DNA from 3 places in the Kribbella sp. VKM Ac-2566 genome. Region 2 is predicted to be linked to each of the others. Evidence: riboswitches for the same ligand, from Rfam matches in the RefSeq annotation. Region 2 holds a riboswitch; each other region holds the start of a gene.
The links. A riboswitch is a leader RNA that binds a small molecule or an ion and turns the genes downstream of it on or off. The one in region 2 is predicted to bind cobalamin.
Positions count from the first base shown of each region.

Region 1: another riboswitch for cobalamin. It lies ahead of cobN (cobaltochelatase subunit CobN); the one in region 2 lies ahead of EV647_RS30685 (magnesium chelatase subunit D family protein).
Region 3: another riboswitch for cobalamin. It lies ahead of EV647_RS37695 (CbtB domain-containing protein); the one in region 2 lies ahead of EV647_RS30685 (magnesium chelatase subunit D family protein).

Region 1 covers NZ_SODT01000008.1:5,117-8,384, forward strand. The annotation lists gene cobN (cobaltochelatase subunit CobN) at 1-1,298, opposite strand, end outside; cobalamin riboswitch at 1,333-1,456, opposite strand; gene EV647_RS03080 (vanadium-dependent haloperoxidase) at 1,612-2,880, shown strand; gene EV647_RS03085 (DUF3500 domain-containing protein) at 2,886-3,268, opposite strand, start outside.
Region 2 covers NZ_SODT01000013.1:304-3,571, reverse strand. The annotation lists gene EV647_RS30685 (magnesium chelatase subunit D family protein) at 1-1,786, opposite strand, end outside; cobalamin riboswitch at 1,855-1,984, opposite strand; gene EV647_RS43755 (3-keto-5-aminohexanoate cleavage protein) at 1,979-2,446, shown strand; gene EV647_RS30675 (3-keto-5-aminohexanoate cleavage protein) at 2,470-2,712, shown strand; gene EV647_RS42230 (hypothetical protein) at 2,925-3,077, shown strand; partial or broken gene EV647_RS30670 (hypothetical protein) at 3,198-3,268, shown strand, end outside.
Region 3 covers NZ_SODT01000015.1:129,028-132,295, forward strand. The annotation lists gene EV647_RS37685 (MFS transporter) at 1-241, shown strand, start outside; gene EV647_RS37690 (LysE family translocator) at 530-1,171, opposite strand; cobalamin riboswitch at 1,587-1,718, shown strand; gene EV647_RS37695 (CbtB domain-containing protein) at 1,755-1,952, shown strand; gene EV647_RS37700 (CbtA family protein) at 1,957-2,697, shown strand; gene EV647_RS37705 (histidine phosphatase family protein) at 2,694-3,242, shown strand.

The DNA.
Region 1 (3,268 bases), on a different contig from region 2:
TCCGGCACGCGACCGAACCAGGTGGCGTACGTGGACAGCGGGACCTTGGCGACCGCGTTGGCCAACTGCTCGTCCGTCAGCCAGTCGACGTCGTGTCCGCCCGCCGCGATCAACCGGTGAATCAAGCCGTCCGTACCGTCCGCGCCCTGCAGCTCGCTCAGATCGAGGTCGCCCAGGTCGTATCCGGCGTCCTTCAACTGCCCGAGCAAGACGACGGCCGACGCCGGCGTGTCCAGCCCGACAGCGTTCCCGATCCGCGCATGCTTGGTCGGGTACGACGACAACACGAGCGCGATCCGCTTCTCGGCCGGCGGAACGTGCCGCAGCCGGGCATGCGCGACCGCGATCCCGGCCAGCCGCGCGCACCGCTCCGCATCCGGCGCATAACGCGCCAGACCATCGGCGTCGTACGCCTTGAACGAGAACGGGATCGTGATCAGCCGACCGTCGAACTCCGGAATCGCCACCTGCGTCGCGGCGTCCAGCGGGCTCACGGCGGCGTCGCTCTCCACCCACTGCTCGCGGGTCGAGGTGAGTGCGAGGCCCTGGATCAACGGGATGTCGAGCGACGCCAGGGCGCCCGCGTCCCACGCATCATCCGCACCGCCCGCGCTCGCGTTCGCCGCCACCGCACCGCCCGCGGCGAGGAGTGTGGTGACCAGCACGTCGCACTTCCGCAGCAGATCGAAGAGCTCGACGTTCTCGGCCGGGTCGAGCCCGCGAAGAGTCCCGCAGTACACGGGAAGTGGTTGCGCGCCGGCCTCGGCGACCGCCGCCGCGAGCGCGTCGACGAAGGCGGTGTTCCCGGAGATCTCGTGCGCGCGGTAGTACACGATCCCGACCACGGGCCGATCGTCGTCGACGAAGGATCCACGGACGCCGTACGCCGGGAGCGCACGTGGGGGATCGAATTCGTCGCCGGTCAGCAGCAACGTGTCCCGCAGGAAGCCGGCCAGGTTGCGGAGATTGTCCGCGCCGCCCTCACGCAGGTAGGCGAGCGCCTCGGTGACCGCACCGGCGGGCACGGTCGACAGCGACATCAACTCGGCGTCCGGCGCGGCCTCACCGCTCACGACAACCGTGGGCTTCCCCGAGGCGAGGACCGCGTCGAGCCCGTCCTCCCAAGCGCGGCGCCCACCGAGCAACCGGACGACGACGATCTCGGCGTCGTCGAGCAGTGGTTCGAGACCGGCAAGTTCGAGCCGGGCCGGGTTCGCAACGCTCCACCCGGCGGCCGCCGCGGCGGCCGCCAGCAGGTCGGTGTCGGCAGTGGACAGCAACAACAGCTTCGCAGGCATGCGCACGCGTTCCTTTCCGGGGTATCCACGCCCCGACTTCAGGTACGACGGCGGCAGTTCCTGACTCCCCTTCACGGGTCACAGTGGCGGGACCGCCCCGGACTCACACCGGGTTCCTGCTGATGCCGTCGATTGACGCCGCGACTCTATCCGACGTCCCCGGGCAGCACCTGCAGAGCCAACGCTTGATGCTTGACCGCACTGGACCCCGGGTGTAGTCCGGGCAGAGAGGGCTTGAGCCGCTGACCCCCTCCAGCAGCGCACATCGTTGCTTCAGCGCAAGTCGTTCGACTTTCGACTGAAGGAGACTCCTGTGCGCTTCAATCACGCGCTTGCCACGTCCGTCGTCCTGGTCGCCGGACTCGCCGGCTCGGCCGTCACGGTTCCGGCCGACGCTTCGGCACACCACTCCGATCCGGCGGTCGTCACCACCTGGAACACGATTGCCACCCGCACCATCTTCACCGAGAACGCCACTCCGGTCCCGGTCTCCACGCTGTACTTCGGCTTCGTCTCGATCGCCGTGTACGACGCGGTGGTGGCGATCGAGGGGCGCTACCGGCCGTACCTGCGACAACCGTCGGTCCACGGCAGGGCGTCGACGGAAGCAGCGGCCGCCACTGCGGCGTACCGCGTCCTGAGCCACTACTTCCCCGCCTCCGCTTCGAATCTCGCGTCTGACTACGCCACCTCGCTCAGCGGCATCCCCGACGGTTCCGCGAAGAGTCGTGGGCAGCGAGTCGGCGAGGCTGCGGCGGCGTCGCTGATCGCGGCACGGACGAACGACGGGCGTGGCGCGCCCATCACTCTCGATGTCACCCCTGCCCCGGGTGTGTGGCGTCCGACCCCGGAACTGTTCGCGCCGATGCTCGCTCCCTGGCTCGGCTTCGTGCGACCCCTCGCGCTGAAGTCGCCGACCCAGGTGCGGCTGCCCGGTCCCGACCCGATCACGTCGAAGGCCTACGCCCGTGACTTCGCCGAGGTGAAGGCGATGGGCGCCGCCGTGGGTTCGTCCCGCACCCCTGAGCAGACCCAGACCGCGCTGTTCTGGAACGCGCCCGTGCCCGTGCAGTACAACGCGGCGTTACGGGACCGAACGACGAGCAGCGGAATGGACATCGTCCGGACCGCGCGCGCCTTCGCGCTCCTCAACACCGGTACCGCCGACGCGGTGATCGGCTGCTGGCGGGCGAAATACGACTACGCGTACTGGCGTCCGATCACTGCGATCCGGCTGGCGGACACCGACGGGAATCCCGCGACCGCGGCCGATCCCAGCTGGAGCCCGCTGGTCGCGACACCGCCGTACCCGGAATATGTGAGCGGGCACGCCTGCCTCACCGGCGCCGCATCGGAGACGTTCAGCAGGCTCTTCGGAGCGCGCTCGATCGATATCGACGTCTCGTCCTCGGTCACCGGGACGAGCCGCCACTACGCCACCGCGGCGGCCCTGGACGCGGAAACCAAGAACGCCAGGATCTGGCTGGGGCTGCACTTCCGGCAGGCGATGGACGACGGCAACCGGCTCGGGCACCGCACCTCCACCTGGATCGCGACCCACGAGTTCCTGCCCGTGCACTGAACCAGTCAGCGGTGCATGGCGTAATGGGCTGCCAGGAGGTCCATGCCCCAGTCGTTGCGCAGGTCTCGCCAGACCGAGTGGATGTGGTTGGCGTTGTCCTGGGTGTTGTCGTACTCGGCGAGGAAGGTGGGGCCGGCGATCGAGTAGTAGTGGCCGTGGCCGATGCCCGGCTGGGTCGCGCCGGCCCAGGCGAAGGTCAGGCGCTCGATCCCCTGCTCGGTGATGTCGTTCCACGTCTGCAACCCGATCGGCCCGGCGGCGCGGCCGACGTACTGACCGATGAGGAGGCTCAGGAGCTGGCGCTGGTCCTCGTTCATGTCGCCGTACGCCAGGCCGCGGTGCAGCAGCGACGGGTCGGCGACCGGGTCGTGGCGGGTCAGGATGTCGT
Region 2 (3,268 bases):
GGCCCACCGTGTCGCGGCGCTGGTACGCGTCGAGGAGGAGCGAGACGATCGCCGTCTTCACCTCACCCATCCGCTTCTTCGTCCCCATCGAACCGGAGGCGTCGACGCAGAACAGCACGAGATTGCCCTCACGCCCTTCCCGCACCGCGAGCCGCACATCGTCCGCCCGCACCACCAGTCCAGGACCGCTGCGCCCGCGAACCTTCTGGTACGGCGCTGCGTTGCGCATCGTCCCGAGCAAATGCGGCCGCCCCGCCTCATGCCCAACCCTGCCGCGATCCCCCACGACACGCCCCACCTCGGTGATCGCCCGCGACCGCCGCCCCGCAACACCCGCCCCTGCCACCTGGACACTCAGCAGCCGAGCCTTGTACGGCGCAGAACTCCCCACAACCTCACCACTCGGCGCGACGCCCGCTCCGTCCGACTCGGTCGTCTGGTCCTCCGGGCCCTTCCGGCGGTCACCCGCGTTCGACGGGAGGCGGTCAGGTGCGGTGGCGTCCGCAGCGGTGGTCGGATCCGCCGTGTCAGTGCCGGCGTGCTGTGTGCCGGCAGGTTCAGCGCCCTTGTCTGTCGACTCGCCCGATCCGTCCGCTTGGCGGTGGTCGCCGGCCTCGTTCCCGTCCGATCCGCCGGAGCTGCCCGGTCCGCCTGGGCTCGGGTCGTCGTCCGGGTCTTCGGGTGGGGTGCTGTTGTTGATGGCCTCTTCCAGCTGCTGGTCGTCCAGGCCGGGGGCGTCGAACGGGTTCCGGCGGCGGCGGTGTGGGAGGGCGAGTTTGGCCGCGGCCCGCACATCGTCGACCTCGACGACCGTGCGGCCGGACCAGGCTGCGTGGGCGACCGCCGTACGGGCCGTGACCAGGTCGGCGCGCATCCCGTCGACGTCGAACGACGCGCAGATCTCCGCGATCTGGCGGAGCGCCGAGTCGGTCAGGATCACCTCGGTCAGCAGGTCGCGCGCCTTCACGATGCGTTCGGCGAGTTCCCGCTGCGCACCGTCGTACCGGGCAACGAAGCTCTCCGGGTCCGCCTCGTAGGTGAGCCGCGCGCGCATCACCTCCACGCGGACGGCGGGATCGCGGCTGGCGACCACGTCGACGGTCAGCCCGAACCGGTCGAGGAGCTGCGGCCGGAGCTCGCCCTCCTCGGGGTTCATCGTGCCGACGAGCACGAACCGCGCCGGGTGGGTCACCGACACACCGTCCCGCTCGACGCTCGCACGCCCCATCGCGGCGGCGTCGAGGAGCACGTCGACCAGGTGGTCGTGGAGCAGGTTGACCTCGTCGACGTACAGCAACCCGCGATGCGCCGCGGCGAGCAGACCAGGCTCGTACGCCGTCACGCCCTCCGCGAGCGCCTTCTCCAGATGCAACGACCCGAGCACCCGATCCTCGGTCGCCCCCACCGGCAACTCCACCAGCCGAGCGGCACGCACACCCCGCCCGCCGGCACCCTGCGAGGCAGCACGCTCCGCAGCCGCCCGCCCCAGCGCGTCACGGTCCGGGGCAGGTTCCAGGACTGCGTGCGGGCCATCGGGACAGGACGAGTCCGGGTGGTCCGGATCGCACGAGAAGCGGCAGCCCGGCACCACGTCGACGGGCGGCAGGATCTCGGTGAGGGCGCGGACGGCGGTCGACTTCGCCGTACCCTTCTCGCCGCGGATCAGCACACCGCCGATGGCCGGCGAGATCGTCGCCAGGATCAGCGCGAGCTGGAGATCGTCCATCCCGACGATCGCGGTGAACGGGAACGAGTTCGACGGTCCGCTGAATGACGGAGCCCGCATCGGCGGTGGTCCCTTTCGTCGAGCGGGTGTCCACGCCCGCTACGGCCGGTACGCCGGCCCACGATGATCGCGAGCCTGCGGACGGCGGCAGATGTCCTGGCTTCCGGGATTCCTCCCGGTCACAGTGGCGGGACCGCCCCGGACTCCCAGCACGCTGGTCACCGGTGTTCCTCCACAGCCGTCGGCCCGATCATGACACATCCCCCCGCGCCACAACGCACCCCCGGTCACGTGGCACTCACCACGTACCGTGTGCCCATGATCAAGGCCTGCCTCAACGGCGACCGCACGGGGGAGGATCACCAAGGCGTGCCGATCACACCCGACGAGCTGGGACGGGACGCCGCCGCAGCCGTCGCCGCAGGAGCCGACGCGCTGCACATCCACCCTCGCGGAGCGAGCGGGCTCGAGACCCTCGAGTACGCCGACGTACAGGCAGCGGTGACCGCCGTACGACGGAACTGCCCCGGCGTGCCCGTCGGCGTGTCAACGAGAGAAGCCGCTCGTCCCGGATCTGGACGAGCGGCTCCGGTTGATCACAGCGTGGGAATCGGTAGCAGACTTCGCGAGCGTCAACTTCCACGAGAAAGGCGCCGAACGCGTCGCGGGCCTCTTGCTGGCCAAAGGCATCGGTGTAGAGGCAGGGCTGTTCACCCCTGAGGCGGCACGGAAATACCTCGCATGTGCTCGTAGAGGCGATCCCAGGCATCTCCCCCGGCCCGGACGGCGTCACCGCGGCCCGCGCCGTACTGGACCTCCTGCCACCCGCCGACACACTGGTGCACGGCGAGAACGAGTGGGCCTGGCCAGTACTGCGCTGGGCGCAGTCGGAGGGGTACAACCTCAGAGCCGGCCTGGAAGACATGCTCACCACCCCCAAAGGACAACCAGCGCAGTCAAACGCCGACCTACTGCACTACATCTGACCGCCGAGGAGGCCTCGCGGGTCACGGGATCCGAGGAAGACAGCCGACCACGCCGGCCGCCTGCTGCACAAGCTTCCTCGTCAGCTCGACCCGCTGCTTCGCGTGGCAGCGGCCGTCTCTCCGGAGAACACGCGGCAATCCGACCGCTGGAACATGAGGCCCCGGTCGCCAATTCTTAGCGGCAGGTTCGAGCCGTCGACGGCGCCGGTGAGATGACCGGCACTGTCGCGTCGTACCACCAGCTCGCGTCGGTCGCCTGGCAGATCTTGGCACCGGCCGCAGGTGGCTCGGCCGACCCGCAAGCCGCCAGCCCTACGACGAGCGGCACCGCCAACAGCACCGCACTTCTCCGCGCGCAGTACTAGCGATCGGTCGTCAGGACAACCGAGCATGCGACTTTCTAGACCTTCCTCGCCCTCGATCGGTAGCTCGACCACGGCATCCACGTGTTTGCTTGAGTCGAACGCATGTTCTAATATAGGTCCATGACGGCGGTGGTGACGGCGCAGCTTCCCGGCGAGCAGGCACTCGCCGGAGCCGAGGCTGCGTGGGCGCT
Region 3 (3,268 bases), on a different contig from region 2:
GTTCCCGACCCTGTCCGTGCTGGTCCTGGAGTACTCCGAACGCGACGAACAAGGCGCCAACAGCTCCGCCTTGCAGCTCAGCGACTCGTTGTCGACCGCAACGATCCTCGCGATCGGCGGATCACTGTTCGCCGCGATGGAACCGCACTCCGCCGTACTGGCGTACCTAGTCGCCTTCGGTCTGCCGGCCTTCCTCGCACTCCTCGGCGTACCAGCAGGCCGCCGTACCGCTACCGCCTAAGTACTTGCAGCGCGTGTTGGAACTGGATTTTGTGCAGGTCGACAGTACGTATACGTCCACTGCCCGGGAATCCGGCCCGCCGCCCGGTGTGCGGTGGCGGGTAGTAGACGTATACGTACTGTCGAGATGCAGTTTCGGAGGAATGCGTCCGCACGTGCCCGCGGTCGGTCGGGTGTTGGAGGAAGAGACATCCTGTGGGCGCTGCGGACAAGGAATACCCGGTGCGAGCCCACCAGAACCTGTCTCACGGCCGCAGTTCGCCATACATGGGGCACACAGGAGACGCACTTACTCCTTAGAGCCGGTGACCGCGATGCTGGCGCCGAGGCCGATGATCATCAGGCCGCCGGTGCCGCCGACGAGCTCGAGCCGGCGCGGTGAGCGAGCGAACCACTCGCGCGCTGTGCCGGCAACGAACGCCCACACGCTGTCCGAGCAGAGCGCGATCAAGATGAAGATCAGCCCGAGCACCAAGATCTGCGCCCACGCCGGCGCGCCGGCCCCCTTGTCGACGAACTGCGGCAGCACAGCAGCGAAGAACACCGCCGTCTTCGCATTCGTCACCCCCACCAGGAATCCCTGGCGGATGGTCCGCCGGGTAGTACTCGGCTTCGCCGTACCGCGCATCGCCTCGACCAGCGACTTCCGCGAGCGAAACGCCTGCACCCCGAGAAAGATCAGGTACGCCGCGCCCGCGAGCTTCACCACGGTCAACGCGATCGCACTCGCCGCGATCAACGTCCCGAGCCCGAGCGACACCGCCCCCAGCAGAATCGCGGCCCCGAGCGTGTTCCCCACCATCGTCAGCACAGCTTCCCTCCGCCCAACCGCCAGCGCCCGCCCGACAATGAACAGCACACTGGGCCCTGGCACAACGATGATGATGAACGCAGTAATCGCAAACGCAAGCAAGTGATGAGCGGACGGCATGTCGTCCAGGGTAAGCGCGACGGGCGGATGTGGTCAGCCCAATTGCGCGACGCGCAGGAGCTTGCTTCGTCGCGAGGCTCCTCAGCGCAACGCCCCTGCGCGCTACCCACCCCCGCTTGGCGCGGTGCGCCGCCGAGTCGTGGAAATCGGCGGCGAAACGGGCGAAAAAACGACCACGATCCACGACTCGGCGCAGGGGTCGGGAGCCAAACGACACGACTCGGTGGTCGGAGCAGGTGCGGGGCCGGGAAGAGGGTCCACATCCCACCTCCCGTCCACATCCCACCTGCTGCCCACGGCCTCCCTGGCCATTACCCCCTCTGCCCACACCACCGCCCCGTCCACACCACCTCCGCGCCGGCGAGGTGTGGGTGGGATAGGTCACCGGCGCGCCGTGGTGCGTTGACCGGGGGGTGGGGTGGCCCCTACGGTTCGAGGGTCAACCTGCGGTGCCATGAGGGAAGCCGGTGAGAAGCCGGCGCGGCCGCGCCACTGTGATCGAGTTTCGGCTCGTAAGTCAGGACGCTCGGGCACTCGCAGCCTTTCTAAGGGGACGCGCACTTCCCCAGGAGGTTCAGTTCAGATGGCAGTTCCTGCCCAGTCGGTCGCCGTACCGGCGCTCTCTTCCAAGCTTCTCGCCGCCGCGCTGCTCAGCGTCGGCGTGATGCTCCTGCTCGCGTATCTGGTCGGGTTCGACCGGGGTGCGGTGTCCCGGTCCGGGATGTACCTGCACGAGCTGATGCACGACGGTCGCCACCTTCTCGGCGTTCCCTGTCACTAACGACATGCGCACCTTCGGATCGCTCCTGGTGCGCGGACTGATCGTCGGACTCTTCGCCGGCCTGCTGGCCGGAACGTTCGCCTATGCGGTGGGCGAGTCGCGTGTCGACGCGGCGATCGCTATCGAAGAGTCCGGCGGTCACGCGCACACTCACGCTCATGAAGAAGACCACCACGAGGACCCGCTCGTCAGCCGGGACGGCCAGCGGGCCGGCCTGTTCCTTGCCACCAGCCTGTACGGCGTTGCGCTCGGCGGGCTGTTCGCGGTCGCATTCACGCTGCTCCGCCGCAAGCTCCGGACGGGGAACGACGCGTACGCCGCGCTCGGACTCGCCGCGGCGGGGTTCGTCGGCATCGTGCTGGTCCCGTTCCTCAAGTACCCGCCGAACCCGCCCGCGGTCGGTGATCCGGACACGATCACCCGCCGTACGGTCACCTATCTCCTGACGCTGGTGATCGGCCTGCTCGCCGTCTGGGCCGGTGTCGCGCTGTCCCGGTGGGCCGCGCGGTACGGCGAGGTCGCCCGGCTCGCGGGCGGTGTCGTCGGGCTGGTCGTCACCGTGGTGACGGCGTACCTGATTCTGCCGCGGATCAACGAGGTTCCGGAGACGTTCCCCGCTACGCTGCTGTGGCAGTTCCGGTTCGCCTCGCTCGGTACGCAGGCGACGCTGTGGCTCCTGCTCGGATTCGGGTATGCGGTCGCGGTGGACCGCCGGCCGATCCGATCGAAGGTGGCTGCCGCTTGACGGCTCTCACAGTGCTTGCGCACGCCCTGACACCCACGTTGCGCGGACTCGTACTCGGTGGGGACGCCGAGCCGGATCCGGCGAGTCTCGAGGCGGCGCGCGAGCTGAAATTGTCTGCCGATGCCGTGTACGCCGGGCCGGAGCAGGCCGCCGTACGCACGGCCGCCGTACTCGGGCACGACCCGGTGGTGGAGCCGGCGCTGCGGGATCGTGAGTACGGCGAGTGGACCGGGCGCGAGCTGGAAGAGCTACTCGCGTCCGAGCCATCGCGCACCCCGGCATGGCTCGAGCGGCCGCACACCGCCACGCCCGGTGGCGAGACCGAGAACGACGTGCTCGCCCGGGTTGCCGATTGGTTGGGCGATCTCGCCGCGCGGGAGCACGGTTCCGCGCTGGCGGTCGTTCATCCGGCGATCGTCCGCGCGATCGTCCTGTACGTCGTCGACGCGCCCGCGGAGTCGCTGCGGCACGTCGACGTACGCCCATTGGCCACGGTCAACCTCTCGTACCACTCCGGCAACTGGTCACTGGCCTTCACCCCTTAGGCCTGACAAACTGCGGTTGGCCCGGT